Regions from separate parts of the Streptomyces sp. NPDC090108 genome, predicted to be linked through region 1. Evidence: riboswitches for the same ligand, from Rfam matches in the RefSeq annotation. Region 1 holds a riboswitch; each other region holds the start of a gene.

Region 1 (4,203 bases):
GGGCCCGCACAGGGACCGTTCCCGGGGCCCGCACAGGGACCGTTCCCGGGGCCCGTGCCGGGACCGGGACTCGTACCGCCGCAGGGCCCGATGCCGGGACAGGGTCCGATGCCGGCGCAGGGGTACGGCTACCCGGCGGGGTACGGCTACCCGGCCGCGCCCGATCCCGCGTTCAACCCGTACCGGTCGTAGCCGCGCGGGGCTCCCGGATCCGGGTCAGGCCGACGCGTCGGTCAGCCGGGCCAGTTCCGCGTCGGTGAGGCGCAGCCCGGCCATGCCGAGCAGGGCCGGGAGCTGGTCGGCCGTACGGGCCGAGGCGATGGGCGCGGTGACCGTCGGCTGGGCGGCGAGCCAGGCCAGGGCGACCGTGGCGGCCGGGACCTGGCGGTCGGCGGCGATCTCGTCCAGGGCGGTGAGGACCTGCCGGCCGCGCGCGGACTCCAGGTGCTTGGCGGCCGAGCCGGCGCGGGCGCTGTCGACCGTCGTACCGGGGCGGTACTTGCCGGTGAGGAACCCGGAGGCCAGGGAGAAGTAGGGGACGGCGGACAGCCCCTCGCGCAGGGCGAGGTCCTGCAGCGGGCCCTCGTAGGTGTCGCGGGAGACCAGGTTGTAGTGGGGCTGGAGGGCGACGTAGCGGGCGAGGCCCTCGCGGTCGGAGAAGTCCAGCGATTCCTGGAGACGCTCGGGGCCGATGTTGGAGGCGGCGATGTGCCGGACCTTGCCCGCCTTCACCAGTTCGTCGAGAGCGCTGATGATCTCCTCGACCGGAATCTCGGGCTGGTCGAAGTGGGTGTAGTAGAGATCGATGTGGTCGGTGCCCAGACGGCGCAGGGACGCGTCGGCGGCGGCCTTGATGTTGGCCGCGGACAGACCCTTGTACTCGGGGTGCTGGCTGACCTTGGTGGCGACGACGATCCGGTCGCGGTTGCCGCGGGAGGCCAGCCACCTGCCGAGGATCGTCTCCGACTCGCCGCCGGTGTTGCCCTCGGCCCACGCCGAGTAGCTGTCGGCGGTGTCGACGAAGTTGCCGCCCGCAGCGGCGTAGGCGTCGAGGACGGCGAAGGAGGTCGCCTCGTCGGCGGTCCAGCCGAAGACGTTGCCGCCGAGGGCCAGGGGGAAGACCTCGAGGTCGGAGGAGCCGAGCTTGCGCAGAGAAGCAGTCATGTTCCTTCTCAACGGTCCCTCCGGCACCACCCATTCCTGGTTCCCGGGAAGAAGGTGTGAAGCCAGGGGCCCGTGGGACGGTGGTGACGGGTGGGGTCCGTGCGGATCCCTCGGTGTCACGCGGGTCGCGGTGCGCGCGGAAAAGGCCCGGCCCCGTCCTGTCGGGTGACGGACGGGGCCGGGCCGGGTGCCGGTGCGGCGCGGGTCAGGGGTTCAGCCCGTTGCCCCGCAGCCACGCCATCGGGTCGATGCCGGTCGCCTGGCCCCCGGGGTGGACCTCCAGGTGCAGGTGCGGGCCGGTGACGTTGCCGGTGGCGCCGACGCGGCCGATGACCTCGCCGGTGCTGACCTTCTGGCCGACGGAGACGTTCAGCGAGGACTGGTGGCAGAACCACAGCTCGGTGCCGTCGTCGAGGGTCAGGACGGTGCGGTAGCCATAGGCGCCCGCCCAGCCGGCCTGCGTGACGGTGCCGCTTTGGATGGCCTTGACCAGGGTGCCGGTGGGCGCGGCGAAGTCGAGGCCCGTGTGGTAGCCGGAGGACCACATCGAACCGGCCTCGCCGAAGGTCGAGGTGATCGTGTACGACGGGACCGGCAGGGCGAACTGCTTGGCCAGCTTCGCCAGGCGCTCCGCCTCGGCCTGCTTCTTCGCGTCGGCCTCGGCGTCCGCCTTGGCGGTGACCGCCTTGGCCGCGGCCTCCTTCTCCGCCTTGGCCGCCGCGTCGGCGCTCTGCTTCTCGGCGGCGGCGACGGCGGCCGCGGTGGCCCGGATGTCGGCCTTGCTCTGCTGCTTCTCGGCCTGGGCCATGATCCGGCTGCGCAGGGCCTCGCCCGCGTCGCCGTCCTGGCCGCTGCTGTCCGAGGAGGCGCCGACCTGGCTCAGCGAGGCGGTCTCGGCCTGGTGGGTGTCGGAGGAGCCGCCGTCGAAGAGGGATCCGACGGACGACACGGACAGGTCCGGCACGGAGAGGGAGACCGGCGGCTTGCCGGTGTTGGCGCTGGCCATGCCGCCCGCGCCGACGGCGGCGATGACACCGACACCGAGGACGGTGGAGCTGCGGGCGAGTCCGCCCCCGCGCTGCTTGGCGACGCGGTGCCGGCCGCGCACCGGGGAGACGGACTCCTCGGTGGGGTTCCACTCCTCCCAGGGGCCCTCGTCGACGCGCGGACCGCCGTAGCCGAAGGTCTCGGGGTCACGCTGGGCCGGTATGAACGGGGCTTCCGGGGCAGGGGGGTTGGACGCCACGCGGGCGCGCTCCTTTCCTTCCTCCGCCTACCGGGTTAGCTGACGGGTTCGGAGCAGGAAGGTCTCCTACGCGCGTATACCTATGCGTGGAACTGATGCGGTTCACGTAGGTATTCGCGTGATTCACCCCAGGGTGGTGGTTCCCCGGTTCCCTCACGGGATTCGGCACATGCGCACGGCGCCGCCTCGGTTGACGGCTGGGACGACCGCGCTGCGTTATCGAACGTTAATAGACCCGCGTACCGGATTCCAAGCCGTTCCACTTGATCGTTAAGGCCATACGCAGTGGACGTAAGCCCCCAGGAGCGCCGAAAAAGGGGCGAGTTGACCGGCCATCAGGAGTCACACGGGTTTTGATGGTGACTCAGGGGGAACGCGGATGGCTTTCGCGCGCTCACCGAGGGTGATACGGGAAATGCGGCGGAACCGCACGGGGAACGGAAAAGACTCAGGGCCGGAATCCGTTTCCGGATTCCGGCCCTGAGTCTTCAGTAGCGGGGACAGGATTTGAACCTGCGACCTCTGGGTTATGAGCCCAGCGAGCTACCGAGCTGCTCCACCCCGCGTCGTTGTGTCTCAAGCATACGTCATGTTCGGGGTGCGATGCACATCCGTTCCGGGTGACGTGGGTCGCTCCGCTCCGGAGGCCTTCCCGGCGGCCGGAGCGGAGGGTGTGCGGGCGGGCCCCGGCGCGCGGGGCCCGGGCCCCTCAGCCCGCCAGGTGCGCGTTCGGCGCCTTCGCCAGAGCCTCGTACTCCGGCAGCAGGACGACGTCCGCGCCCGCGTCCGCCAGGACGCCGGCGCCGTCGGCCGACGCAACGAAGGTGTCCGGCTCGCGCCAGGCCGTGACCACCCGGCGCACGCCGGACCGCAGGATCAGCTCCGCGCACGGGGCGGGCCGGGAGGCGCGGCGGGAGCAGGGCTCCAGGCTGCTGTAGACGGTGGCACCGGCCAGCCGCGGATCGGCGGGGCCGACCTTGGCGAGAGCCGCCTCCTCGGCGTGGGCGACGGGGTCGCCGCCCTCGCGCGAGTGGCCGCGCGCCAGCTCGGTCCCGTCGGCGGCGACCACCACCGCGCCGACGCTGAAGGCCGTGTCCGACGGGGGGCACAGGGCGGCCAGCTCGCAGGCGGTGCGCAGCCAGTGCCGGTCGGCGGCGGCGGGCAGCGGGCCGGTGCCGGGCGCGGTGGGCTCGTACCGCATGAGGACGACGTCCTCGATCCGGCGGCTGTCGGTCAGCCTCAGCCGTCCGGCCTGGTAGGCCCCCGGCCCGAACAGACGCGGGGCCTGCTCATCGCCGACGAACAGCGGGGCGACCACCAGCTGGAGCTCGTCGGCGAGGCCCTGCTGGAGGAGCTGGGTGTGCACGGTGCCGCCGCCCTCCACCATGAGGCGCCGTACGCCCCGGACGTCGTGCAGGTGCTCCAGCAGGGCGCGCCAGTCGAGGGCGGCGCCGAGGGAGACGACGTCGGCGGTCGCGCCGAGGAGTCCGGCGGCCCGCCCGGCGCCCCGGTCGGTGGTGCAGACGAGCTTCTCGCCGCCGGTGTGCCAGAAGTGGGCGGCGGGGTCGAGGTCGCCGGTGGCGGTGACCGTGACCTTCAGCGGGTACTCCGGCCCGCCCCCGGCGACCCGGGCCGCGCGGCGCGCCGGGTCGTTGACGAGGAGCCTGGGGTTGTCGGCGCGGATGGTCCCGGCGCCGATCAGGATGGCGTCGACCGAGGCCCGCACCTCGTCCACCCGGTCGAAGTCGGCGGGGCTGGACAGCAGGAGCCGTTCGGGGCCGGTGTCGTCCAGA
Region 2 (4,203 bases), on a different contig from region 1:
CCAGGTTACGGCTCGCCCACGACAACATCACGGAACGCTTCATGAGGGACCATGGAAGACACGCTCGGGCCGAGGCCGCGGTCCGACGACACGCCGGGGCGGGGTGGGTGACCGCCTCCGGCGCGCTGCACGATATGGAAATCTGGTCTAGACAACCCTGTGACTGAAGGGCAGCATCACATGGCTGAGCGCCGCGTCAACGTCGGCTGGGCCGAGGGCCTTCACGCCCGCCCCGCTTCCATCTTCGTCCGGGCCGCCACGGCCTCAGGCGTCCCGGTCACGATCGCCAGGACCGGCGGCACGCCGGTCAACGCGGCCTCCATGCTGGCCGTTCTGGGCCTGGGTGCCCAGGGAGGCGAGGAGATCGTCCTCACCTCCGAGGCCGAGGGCGCGGACGCCGCCCTGGACCGGCTGGCCAAACTGGTCGCCGAGGGCCTGGAGGAACTGCCCGAGACGGTCTGAGCTCCGGGCCGCTCCCGGAGACCGGGGCGTCTCGGTCCCGGGCCTCGCGACGGCCTCGGTTCCAGGCCGATTCCTGGCCGATTCCGGATTTCCGGACGAGGCCGGTTCCGAGTGGCTTCTGGAAGCCGCGTCACCCTTTTCGAGGGGGCGCGGCTTCCGCGTTTCCCGGACCCGTCCGGAGGAATTCACGGCACACGGAATCAGGCGTCGGAAATGCCGCTCCGAACGCCTCCCTTTTGTATACGGCTCGCGTGTTAATTCCGGAGACTCGGCATGTTTACGGGATGTTGCGGGTTCCTCACACGCTCCGCGCGGTCGCCGTTCGCGGGGAAGCGGAGGCGGTGCGCGAGGGTCGCCCGCTCGGTGTGCAGCGCCGTGAGCGCCCGTGCGCGCTCGCTGTCGCCGCGCGCCACCGCGTCCACGATGGCGCCGTGCTCCGTCCAGGACTCCACGGGGCTGAGCGGCGCCTCCACCACGTACATCCAGGCGATCTTGTGCCGCAGCTGAGTGAGCACCGAGGTCAGCGAGTGGCTGCCACAGGCCTGGGCGAGCGTGACGTGGAACCAGCCGCCCAGCGAGCGCAGATCCTCGCTGCTGCCCCGGCGCGCCCGCTCCTGACCCAGCCTGACCAGGCCGCGGAGCACCTTCAGATGGGCCTCGGTGCGCCGCTGGGCGGCCCGGGCGGCACCGAGCGGCTCCAGCAGCAGGCGCATCTCCAGCAGGTCGGCGGCCTCCTGTTCGGTCGGCTCGGCCACACAGGCGCCCGCATGCCGCCGGGTCACCACGAAGCCCTCCGCCTCCAGGGTGCGCAGGGCCTCGCGGACCGGGACGCGGGAGACGCCGTAGCGGCGGGCGATGACCTCCTCGGTCAGCCGGCTGCCGCGCTCGTGGACACCGGAGACGATGTCGTCCCGGATCGCCGTGCACACCGAATGTGCGGGAATTCGCATGCCCGACCTCCGTCTCGATCCCCGGGAAACGTCGACGATGGACGCGTTGTTCCGTGACTCTATGGCAATGAGCCGGAATTTCCGACGGCGGACCGGATTCCAGGGATATTTTTTGGACAGCGGGCGCGGAAGGTGCGGAAGCCGTTCACAGAACGGCGAAAGCCCCGGCCGGACGGGCCGGGGCCTCGGAACGCCGTACGGAAACCGCCGCGGGACCCGCGGGAAGCGGGCGGGGAGGGCGGGGGCCGTACGGGAGTCGCGCGGGCGTCGTCAGACGTCCAGGCCGTGCTCTCGGAGGTAGGCGACGGGGTCCACGTCCGAGCCGTACTCCGGCGTCGTACGGGCCTCGAAGTGCAGGTGCGGGCCGGTGACGTTGCCGGTCGCGCCGGACAGGCCGATCCGCTCGCCCGGGGTGACCCGCTGTCCCGGGGTGACCCCGATGGACGACAGGTGGCCGTACTGGGTGTACATGCCGTCGGCCATCCGGATCACGATCTGGTTGCCGTAGGCGCCGCCCCAGCCGGTGGAGACGACCGTGCCGGCGCCGGCCGCGTGGACGGTCGTGCCGCTCGCGGCGTGGAAGTCGATGCCGGTGTGCGAACCGGAGGACCACAGGGAGCCGCCGGTCTTGTAGCCCGTGGAGACGTACGAGCCGGAGATCGGGAGGACGAAGGCGTTCAGGCGCTTGCGCTCGGCCTCGCGGGCGGCGCGGGCCTCGGCCTCGCGCTCCTTCGCGGCCTTCTCCGCGGCCGCCTTCTTGTCGGCCGCGGCCTTCTGGGCGTCCGCCTGCGCGTCGATCTCCGCGGCGAGGGTGTCGTTGACGGTGATCACCGGGGTGAGGCCGGTCCGCTCGACGGAGTTCTCCGCGGCGAGGGCCGGGGACGCCGCGAGGGTGCCGACGACACCGGTGGTGGTGAGGGCCGCGATGCCGGCCGCGTGAGCGGTGGTGCGCTTGACCCGGCCGGGCTTGCGATGCTTCCCGGTGGCGCACATGAACGCCATGGAGTGGCTGGTCCTTTCCTTCCCTCTCGCCTACCGGGTTAGCTGACGGGTTCGGAGCAGGAAGGTCTCCTACGGGCACCCTCGCTCGCGCGCGGGCATCCGATTCACCCCAGGGACGTGGTTGGGTCCCCGGCTCCCCTGGCTCGCGCCGTACGGGGACTCGGCGATGGCTGTCCGGTGCCGCGGGCGCGGCGTGGTGCCTGACGAACAGCCCGGATGACGCTAAAGGGGGCGGCTCGGGATCCTCAAACGGATCCGGGCTTTTGTAGCGCATCCCACAGGGCAGACGGGCAACACCCGTACCAATCCGGACATCTGGGGGTGAGGGGGAGCCCGAGCCGGCGGGGCCCCGGGAACGGCGTGGGGACCTGACGACCCGTCGGTCCTCAGATCCCCACACTCGCACGTGTGCGCCGTACGGCTGTTCGCCGGCGGCCGGCCGGGCGCGGCCGTTCTCCCGCCTCTACTCGGCGGCCACCACCGTGACTTCGCCGATGCCGAGCGCCTCGACGGGCTCCTTGATCTCGGCCGCGTCGCCGACGAGGACGGTCACCAGGCGGTTCTCCGGGAAGGCGTTGACGACCGCGGCGGTCGCCTCGACCGTGCCGGTGGCGGCGAGCCGACGGTACAGCTCGGCCTGGAAGTCGTCGGGCAGGTGCTGCTCGACCTGGTCCGCGAACGTGCTCGCGACGGCGGCGGCGGTCTCGTACTTCAGCGGCGCGACACCGACGAGGTTCTGCACGGCGACGTCCCTCTCGGCGTCCGTCAGGCCCTCCGCGGCCAGCGTCCGCAGCACCTTCCACAGGTCGTCGAGCGCGGGGCCGGTGTTGGGCGTGTCGACGGAACCGCTGATGGCGAGCATCGCGATGCCGGGAGCGCCGTCGGGGGTGGCGGGCGCGGAGCGCAGGACCTGCCCGAAGGCGCGCACGCCGTAGGTGTAGCCCTTCTCCTCGCGCAGGACGCGGTCCAGGCGGGAGGTGAGGGTGCCGCCGAGGCAGTAGGTGCCGAGCACCTGCGCGGGCCACACGCGGTCGTGCCGGTCGGCGCCGACGCGGCCGATGAGCAGCTGCGTCTGGACGGCTCCGGGCCGGTCGACGATGACGACACGGCCGGTGTCGTCGGCGGTCACCGACGGCACGGGCCGGGGCGTGCCCGGGGTGCCGGTCCAGGCGCCCAGGGTGTCGGCGAGCAGGGCGTCCAGATCGCTGCCGTCGAGGTCACCGACGACGACCACGGTGGCCGTCGAGGGGCGCACGTGGCGGTCGTAGAAGGCGCGTACGGCCGCGGCGTCGATCTTCTCGACGGTGTCCTCGGTGCCCTGGCGGGGGCGGGACATGCGCGAGGTCGCCGGGAACAGCTCCTTGGAGAGCTCCTTGGCGGCCCGGCGGGAGGGGTTCGCCAGCTCGTGCGGGATCTCGTCCAGGCGGTTGCGGACCAGCCGCTCGACCTCGCTCTCGGCGAAGGCGGGCGCGCGCAGGGCGTCGGCGAGCAGGGCCAGGCCCTTGGCCAGGCGGGAGGCCGGGACCTCCAGGCTGAGCCGGACACCGGGGTGGTCGGCGTGCGCGTCGAGCGTGGCGCCGGCCCGTTCCAGTTCGGCGGCGAACTCCTCGGCGGAGTGCTTGTCGGTGCCCTCGGAGAAGGCCCGCGCCATGATCGTGCCGACGCCGTCCAGGCCGGCCGGTTCGGCGTCCAGGGGGGCGTCCAGCAGCACCTCGACGGCCACGACCTGCTGGCCGGGGCGGTGGGAGCGCAGGACGGTCAGGCCGTTGTCCAGGGTGCCGCGCTCGGG
Region 3 (4,203 bases), on a different contig from region 1:
ACCCCCCGCCGCGTCGCCGAGTTCACCTCCCGGGTGCAGGAACTGACCGACCAGCTCATCGACGGGTTCGCCGAGCGCGGGTCCGCCGACCTCATCCACGAGTTCGCCTTCCCGCTCCCCATCTACGCCATCTGCGACATGCTCGGCGTCCCGCGCGAGGACCAGGACGACTTCCGGGACTGGGCCGGCATGATGATCCGGCACGGCGGAGGACCCCGGGGCGGAGTCGCCCGGTCCGTCAAGAAGATGCGCGGCTACCTGGCCGAACTCATCCACCGCAAGCGGCAGGCGCTGCCCGCCGAGCCGGCCCCGGGCGAGGACCTCATCTCCGCCCTCATCCGGGCCTCCGACCACGGCGAGCACCTCACCGAGAACGAGGCCGCAGCCATGGCCTTCATCCTCCTGTTCGCCGGGTTCGAGACGACCGTCAACCTCATCGGCAACGGCACCTACGCCCTGCTCACCCACCCCGGGCAGCGCGAACGCCTCCAGCGGTCCCTCGCCGCGGGGGAGCGGGACCTGCTGGAGACCGGCGTGGAGGAACTCCTGCGCTACGACGGCCCGGTGGAGCTGGCCACCTGGCGGTTCGCCACCGTGCCGCTCACCATCGGCGGACAGGACATCGCCGCAGGCGACCCGGTGCTCGTCGTGCTCGCCGCGGCCGACCGCGACCCGGAGCGGTTCGCCGACCCCGACGTCCTGGACCTCTCCCGCCGGGACAACCAGCACCTCGGCTACGGCCACGGCATCCACTACTGCCTCGGCGCCCCGCTCGCCCGGCTGGAGGGCCAGACCGCGCTGGCCACCCTGCTGACCCGGCTGCCCGACCTGCGGCTCGCGGCCGATCCGGCGGACCTGCGCTGGCGCGGCGGCCTCATCATGAGAGGCCTGCGCACACTGCCCGTCGCGTTCACGCCCGCCCCTCCAGCCGTGTGCCGGAGTGAAGATGACGGGCCGTCAGTAATGTGATCTTCACGTGATCTGTGCGGCATGAACTTGTGACAGGCGTTCGTATGCCTATACGTTCACCCATCAGTGTGGTGGGGAGCATCGTTCCGCCGCGCCGATCCTGCTGTCGCTCGAAAGGCCTCCGCATGCTCTCCGGGAACGGTCGTCACCGTCGCCCTCGCCAGGCTCCCGCTCTGCTCGTCGCCGCCGGCGTCACCGGCTCGGCCATCGCCCTCCCGCTCCTCGGCGCGGCGAGCGCGCACGCGGCCGACGGCACCACATGGGACAAGGTGGCCGAGTGCGAGAGCGGTAGTTCCTGGAGCGCCGACCCCGGCAACGGCTTCTACGGCGGCCTCCAGATCTCCCAGGAGGACTGGAACACCTACGGCGGCTCCCAGTACGCCCAGACCGCCGACCAGGCGAGCCGTTCGCAGCAGATCTCGGTCGCCGAGAAGATCCTGGCCGACAAGGGGACGACCCCCTGGGCCACCTGCGCCCTGCTGTCCGGGCTGACCGCCGACTCCGCTTCCGTGAACGTCGACACGGGCGTCGGCACCTCGGCCGGCCAGGGCGCCTCGGACACCTCCGGTCCGGCGGACGGCGGTTCCACCGCCGGGACCGCCGACGGGTCCGGTTCGGACAAGGGGTCCGACGCGTCCGGCACGTCCGACGCCTCGCCCTCTCCCTCGGCCTCCTCCAAGGGGTCGGACAAGAAGGCCGATCCGTCCCCCAGCGCGAGCGAGAGCACCGGCTCCGTCTCCTCCGACAAGGGTGTGGACACCCCCGGTTCCGGGGATCCGGTCATGCCGGACTACGCCGGCGGCCGGGTGTCCGACGGCCCGGCGACCACGGCCCCCGCGGTCCGTGACACCGCCGACGCGCAGACCGGAGGCTCCTGGGCGCTGGTCGACACCAGTTCCCTCAGCGGCGGCCGCCACCGCGGCGGCAGCGCGGACGAGGGTGTCAAGACGGACGCCGACGGCACCCGGCGGGTCGTCTCCTCCGGCCGGCACGCCTCGGACTCCTACACGGTCCACGAGGGCGACACGCTCGGCTCCATCGCCGACTCCCTTGGCCTCGACGGCGGCTGGCACGCCCTCTACTCCCTGAACCAGAAGGACATCGGCGGCGACCCGAACAACCTCGCCCCCGGTCAGACGCTGAAGGTTCCGTGACGAAAAGGGCGTCCGACGGCCGGAGTTGAGACCCGACTTCACCACTAATGTCCGGTTTGGTGAAAGTGTGGGATGAGTCTCAGAAGCCCTGATCATCTTTGGGATTCGGTCGATCGCCTGCCTACGGTCAAGGCCGCTCGTCACCACGAGCCCCGGCCGCCGCAACGCCGAATCCTGCCAGTGGCCGTCCGGGAACAGTCGACGCTTCATGCGCCGCAGGCAGGAGCGGGGGACCCAAGGTAAGTGCCGGACAAGGCGGTTGAAGCCGCGTCCGGCTGGGGGTGAAGCCACGCCTTCCCGTCAGGGGAAGGGGTGGCCGGGCAACTCAACCGGCCCGAACCCGACAGCTCACCTCGCAGGCGTCGGTGAGGGGATCGATCCATGCTGTTCTCCGGCAAGGCCAAGCATCGTCGTTCGTCCAAGGCCGTCCGTGCCCTCGCATTCGCCGGTGTCGCCGGCACCGCCGTCGCCGCCCCGCTGATGGCGGCCGGCAACGCCTCCGCCGCCACCGGCTCCGAATGGGACGCCGTCGCCCAGTGCGAGTCCGGCGGCAACTGGGCCATCAACACCGGCAACGGTTACTACGGCGGTCTGCAGTTCTCCGCCTCCACCTGGGCCGCCTACGGCGGCACGCAGTACGCCGCCACCGCCGACAAGGCGACCAGGACGCAGCAGATCACCGTCGCGGAGAAGGTTCTCGCCGCCCAGGGCAAGGGCGCCTGGCCGACCTGCGGCACGGGGCTGTCCAGCACCCCCTTCACCGCCCCGGCCGCCCCCGCCCCGGCCACCCCGGCCCCGTCGGGCACCGCCACGGCCACCCGCTCCACCGACACCCAGGCCGCCTCCCGTTCCGCGGCCCGTCCGGCCGCGAGCGCGACCGTCACCACCCCGAGCGGTACCAAGGTGAAGAAGGGTGACGGGGAGTACAAGGTCGTCAAGGGCGACACCCTCGGCTCGATCGCCCAGAAGCACGCCGTCAAGGGTGGCTGGAAGAAGCTGTTCGAGCTGAACAAGGACATCGTCGCGAACGCCGACCTCATCTACCCGGGCCAGCAGCTGCACCTGAAGTGACCCGGCCGGCGCCCCGGGGCACCGGCCCCGCCCGGCGGTGACCCTCCCGCAGGGCGCCGCATGAGGGGTCCCGGGCCCATGCACTCCCCGCCCCGGCGCGTGTTCCCCCGCACGCGCCGGGGCGGGGTTTTTTCGCCCCCTCCGTCCGGCGTGGTGCCGTTTCCGGCCACCGCCCCGCCCGGACCCCGTCCGGGAACCCTTTGTTCCGCGAGTGAACAATGGGTACCGTCTCCCTGTCCACGGGGCAGTCGGTCAGCGGCCGACGACCCCGGGACGGTTAGGCTCTAGTCGCAAGGCACACCAGCCCCGCACTTTCAGCGTCACATCCCAAGAAGGAGATGCTCGTGCCGTCCATCGACGTCGTCGTAGCCCGGGAAATCCTGGACTCCCGAGGCAATCCCACGGTCGAGGTCGAGGTCGGCCTCGACGACGGCAGCACGGGTCGTGCCGCCGTTCCGTCCGGCGCCTCCACCGGCGCGTTCGAGGCCATCGAGCTCCGCGACGGTGACCCGAACCGCTACCAGGGCAAGGGTGTCGAGAAGGCCGTCCTCGCCGTCATCGAGCAGATCGGCCCGGAGCTGGTCGGCTACGACGCCACCGAACAGCGCCTGATCGACCAGGCCATGTTCGACCTGGACGCCACCGACAACAAGGGCTCGCTCGGCGCCAACGCCATCCTCGGCGTCTCCCTGGCCGTCGCCCACGCCGCCTCCGAGGCCAGCGACCTGCCGCTGTTCCGCTACCTGGGCGGCCCGAACGCGCACCTGCTGCCCGTTCCGATGATGAACATCCTGAACGGCGGCTCGCACGCCGACTCCAACGTGGACATCCAGGAGTTCATGATCGCCCCGATCGGCGCGGAGTCCTTCTCCGAGGCCCTGCGCTGGGGCGCCGAGGTCTACCACACCCTCAAGAAGGTGCTGAAGACCAAGGGCCTGTCCACCGGCCTGGGCGACGAGGGCGGCTTCGCCCCGAACCTGGAGTCCAACCGCGCCGCGCTCGACCTCAT
Region 4 (4,203 bases), on a different contig from region 1:
CTCCAGCCCGCTCGCCCTCTTCACCGGCGTCAAGGTCCGCTCCTGGCCCCCGCACGCGGGCATGACGGCGAACGCGTACGTCGTCGACAACCCGGAACTCGCCGATCTCGCCGCGCGCTTCATCAAGGAGATCGGCTTCAGCGGCATCGTCGACCTCGACCTGCGCTTCGACCGGCGCGACGGACAGTACAAACTCCTCGACTTCAACCCGCGCATGGGCGCCCAGTTCCGGCTCTTCGAGAGCGGGTCGGGCGTGGACGTCGTACGCGCCATGCACCTGAACCTCACCGGCCGCCCGGTTCCGGAGGGCGAGCAGCGCTCCGGCCACCGCTACGTCGTGGAGAACATCGACCTGCCCGCCCTCCTCGCCTACCGCCGCAGCGGCTACACGACGCCGCACGCGCCGGCCCGGGCGAGCGGGACCGAGCTGGCCTGGCTCGCGGGCGACGACCCGATGCCGTTCCTCACCATGCTCGCCCGCTTCGTGCGTCCGGGCGCGCAGCATCTGTACCAGCTGTGGCGCACCAACCGCCGCGGCAGCACCGGCCCGGCCCCGAAGTAGCCGGGGCCGCCGGCCGGGGGACGTGGCGCGCGCCGCGGGCGGGTACCCCGCGAGCCTCGCCCGGCATCCCCCGGCGCACAAGTGCCCGTGCAGCAGGGTGAGTCGGGGAGTCGCGCGGTCCGTATTCTCTGATCATGGCCGCACCTCTCCCGTACTCACTGATCGCCACCGATTTGGACGGGACGCTGCTGCGCGGCGACGACACCGTCTCCGACCGGTCGCTCGACGCGCTCGAACAGGCGTCGCGGGCCGGCGCCCGCCATCTGGTGGTCACGGGCCGCCCGGCCCCGCGGGTACGGCCGCTGCTGGACCTGCTCGGCTGCACCGGGCTCGCCGTCTGCGGGCAGGGCGCGCAGGTGTACGACGCGGGCGCCGGCCGTCTGCTGTGGTCGGTGCGCCTGGACCGGGACCTGGCCGAGACGGCGCTCGGCAAGATCGAGGCCGAGGTGGGGCAGGTGCACGTGGCCGTCGACCAGGACGGTGTGGACGGCCTCACGCTGATCGAGCCGGGCTACCGGATGCCGCACCCGACCCTGCCCGCCGTGCGGGTCGGCCGCCGCGACGACCTCTGGTGCGAGCCCATCAGCAAGGTCCTGCTGCGCCATCCCACGCTGTCCGACGACGAGTTGGCGGCGGCGGCCCGCTCGGTCGTCGGCTCGCTGGCGACGGTCACCATGTCGGGACCCGGGACGGTCGAGCTCCAGCCGTGCGGGATCACCAAGGCGACCGGTCTGGCCATGGCCGCCGAGCACCTCGGCCTCGGCCGGGCCGGCACCCTGGCCTTCGGCGACATGCCCAACGACATCCCGATGTTCGACTGGGCGGCCCGCGGCGTCGCCATGGCCGACGCGCACCCTCAGCTGAAGGCGGTGGCGGACGAGGTCACCCTCTCGAACGAGGACGACGGCATCGCGGTGGTGCTGGAGCGCGTCTTCGGCTTCCGCGCCACCGTCCTCTGAGCGGCACCCCGCGCCGGGACGACGCGAAGGGGTGCCCCTCGGATCCACCGGCTGGATCCGAGGGGCACCCCTTCGTTCACCCGTCCTCGCGGACGGCTCAGTACGCGCCGAAGACGTTGTCGATCGAGCCGTAGCGCGCGGCGGCGTAGTTGCACGCGGCGGTGATGTTCGCGACCGGGTCGTAGGGGTCGAACGAGGTGCCGGCCACGTGGTAGGCGCGGAAGGTCGGGTCGATGACCTGGAGCAGGCCCTTGGACGGGGTGCCCTTGACCGCGTTGGAGTCCCAGAGGTTGATGGCGAGGGGGTTGCCCGAGGACTCGCGCATGATGTTGCGGTGGATGCCGTCGTAGGTGCCCGGGATGCCCTTCTGGGCCATGATCGCGAGCGACTCGCGGATCCAGCCGTCCAGGTTGTTCGGGTAACCGGCCGGGGTGGTGGCCGGCGTGGTGGCGGCCGCGGGGGTGGCGGCGGAGGCGCTGGTGGTGCCCAGGAGGGTCAGCGCGAGGGCGGCGGCACCGGTGCCGGCGACGGCGAGGGTGCGGGCGATACGGGCCGTACGGGCACGGCGGGGCTGAGCGGCAGCAGGCATGGGGACGTTCCTCTCCGCCGCCTGCGAGGTGAGCTGTCGGGTTCGGGCGGGGAGGTGCCCGGCCACGCCCGGTGATTCCCCCAGGCCCGTCGGGCGCTGGGAGAGGCGTGGCTTCACCCCGAGCCGGTCCGTACGGCATGTGCCGTCCGTCCCGGCGGACTTACCTGGTTCCCCCGCTCCTGCCGTACGAATGCTTCATCGGTGGGTGATGCCGGGCGCGGCAGGATTCGGCGTTCGCCCGACGGCCCGGAACGTATGCGAGAGCACATGTCCGGAACAAGTGTCGGAATCACACAACGTGCCAGTTGACCTTGATCTGTACCAATTGAGGCACTTGATCCTTTGCGATCGCCAACCCTCAACTGGCCGGGCGGGCAAGGTGCCACCGGCGTGGACGAGGGGCTCGCGGGGGCGGCTCGCCGGGTGGGGGCGCGTGACCCAACTCACGAAGTGTCAAAATGCGCAAAAACAGACAAGGGGGATTAGGTGGATTAAGTCTGTTTGGGGCCATTCGGGGGTGTCGGTCCCCTTCCGGGCGGAACCTCTGGGGTGGCGCCCTTCGTTGGCGTGTGTGGAGGTGCGACGGTGGGTGCATCTTCCCGTTAAGTCGATAAATGTCCGTTCTTATTACCTGATCGCGAACACGCCGGTTGTGATCCGATACCTCCCGGGCTGGACCGGTGGGTGCTATCGGTGATCGAAAGAGGACCGGATACGCTGACTCGAGTGGTGGCAGCGACCTATCGACAAACCGCATGAGCGCCAGCAGACACCTGCAGACAGGAGACTCCTCGTGACCGTCACCGGGCCGTTCGGGCTGAGCGTGCGGGACCAGGCTCTGGAGGCCGATGTCCAGGTCGGACTGGCGGCTGTCGAAGAAGGCCTGCTCGAGGCCACCAAGAGCGAGGTCCCGTTCATCACGGGAGCCTCCCAGCATCTCGTGCGGGCCGGCGGCAAGCGGTTCCGGCCCCTGCTCGTGCTGCTCGCCGCGCAGTTCGGCGACAAGCACGCGCCGCGCATCGTGCCGTCGGCCGTCGTCGTGGAGCTGACCCACCTGGCCACGCTGTACCACGACGACGTCATGGACGAGGCGGCCGTGCGCCGCGGCGTCGACAGCGCCAACTCCCGCTGGGGCAACTCCGTCGCGGTCCTCACCGGCGACTTCCTCTTCGCCCGCGCCACGCAGATACTGGCCGACCTCGGCCCCGAGGCCGTACGCGTCCAGGCCCTCGCCTTCGAGCGGCTGGTCACCGGTCAGATACTGGAGACCGCGGGTCCGATGGACGGCCGCGACCCGGTCGAGCACTACCTGGACGTGCTCGCGGGCAAGACGGGCTCGCTGGTGGCCGTCTCCTGCCGGTTCGGCGCGATGATGTCCGGCGCCGACGAGACGGTCGTCGACGTGCTCACCCAGTACGGGGAGCGGCTCGGCGTCGCCTTCCAGCTCGCCGACGACTTCCTGGACATCGCCTCCGACTCCCACGAGTCCGGCAAGACCCCGGGCACCGACCTGCGCGAGGGCATCCCGACGCTGCCGGTCCTCCGGCTGCGCGAGCGGGCCGCGCGTCTCGGCCTGCCCGAGGACATCGCGCTGTGCGAGCTGCTCGACTCCGACCTCAGCGACGACGCCCGGCACGCGGAGGCGCTGACCGCGCTGCGCGCGCACCCCGCGCTGGAGCAGGCCCGCCGGGACACCATCCGGTACGCGGAGGAGGCCCGCGCCGCGCTGGCCCCGCTGCGCGAGTGCAGCGCCAAGGCCGCGCTGCTCGAACTGTGCGACGCGGTGGTCCACCGGGCCGGCTAGCACCCCGTCGGACAGCCCGCCACCCGGAGCGCCGGGTCGCGCGCCGTCCGCTCCGCCGGACAGACATGAGGGCGGTGTCCCCGCACGACCCCTACGGGTCGGGTGGAGGCACCGCCCTCCGGCGTCATACCGCAGGTGTACGCGCAGTTGCCTCCGAGGTCTGACGATTCCCGGCGCCGGATTTGGTGAGATGGAAACCACGGGAATCACCACTCCTCACCGATTCGGGTGAGAATGGCGGCTCAGATGGATTCATCGCGAGGGAAGCCGCCGCCGACGACGGAGGTAA

What was found. Region 1 has a riboswitch for cyclic di-AMP ahead of ACIPRD_RS28255 (M23 family metallopeptidase). Riboswitches for the same ligand answer to the same signal wherever they lie in the genome.
Positions count from the first base shown of each region.
Region 2: it holds a riboswitch for cyclic di-AMP, as region 1 does, so the genes downstream of both, ACIPRD_RS15730 (M23 family metallopeptidase) here and ACIPRD_RS28255 (M23 family metallopeptidase) in region 1, are expected to answer to the same signal.
Region 3: it holds a riboswitch for cyclic di-AMP, as region 1 does, so the genes downstream of both, ACIPRD_RS22125 (transglycosylase family protein) here and ACIPRD_RS28255 (M23 family metallopeptidase) in region 1, are expected to answer to the same signal.
Region 4: it holds a riboswitch for cyclic di-AMP, as region 1 does, so the genes downstream of both, ACIPRD_RS04880 (transglycosylase SLT domain-containing protein) here and ACIPRD_RS28255 (M23 family metallopeptidase) in region 1, are expected to answer to the same signal.

Region 1 is NZ_JBIVDQ010000009.1:17,789-21,991, forward strand. Features, by position in the region: gene ACIPRD_RS28245 (PrsW family intramembrane metalloprotease) at 1-192, shown strand, start outside; gene ACIPRD_RS28250 (aldo/keto reductase) at 217-1,164, opposite strand; gene ACIPRD_RS28255 (M23 family metallopeptidase) at 1,370-2,410, opposite strand; cyclic di-AMP (ydaO/yuaA leader) riboswitch at 2,418-2,588, opposite strand; tRNA gene ACIPRD_RS28260 (tRNA-Met) at 2,903-2,976, opposite strand; gene ACIPRD_RS28265 (dihydrofolate reductase family protein) at 3,120-4,203, opposite strand, start outside.
Region 2 is NZ_JBIVDQ010000004.1:143,106-147,308, reverse strand. Features, by position in the region: gene ACIPRD_RS15740 (HPr family phosphocarrier protein) at 181-462, shown strand; gene ACIPRD_RS15735 (GntR family transcriptional regulator) at 717-1,412, opposite strand; gene ACIPRD_RS15730 (M23 family metallopeptidase) at 1,683-2,414, opposite strand; cyclic di-AMP (ydaO/yuaA leader) riboswitch at 2,427-2,590, opposite strand; gene ACIPRD_RS15725 (pitrilysin family protein) at 2,878-4,203, opposite strand, start outside.
Region 3 is NZ_JBIVDQ010000006.1:102,494-106,696, reverse strand. Features, by position in the region: gene ACIPRD_RS22135 (cytochrome P450) at 1-969, shown strand, start outside; gene ACIPRD_RS22130 (transglycosylase family protein) at 1,095-2,123, shown strand; cyclic di-AMP (ydaO/yuaA leader) riboswitch at 2,325-2,500, shown strand; gene ACIPRD_RS22125 (transglycosylase family protein) at 2,505-3,194, shown strand; gene eno (phosphopyruvate hydratase) at 3,533-4,203, shown strand, end outside.
Region 4 is NZ_JBIVDQ010000001.1:1,097,502-1,101,704, reverse strand. Features, by position in the region: gene ACIPRD_RS04890 (ATP-grasp domain-containing protein) at 1-562, shown strand, start outside; gene ACIPRD_RS04885 (HAD family hydrolase) at 697-1,521, shown strand; gene ACIPRD_RS04880 (transglycosylase SLT domain-containing protein) at 1,619-2,110, opposite strand; cyclic di-AMP (ydaO/yuaA leader) riboswitch at 2,114-2,353, opposite strand; gene ACIPRD_RS04875 (polyprenyl synthetase family protein) at 2,904-3,914, shown strand.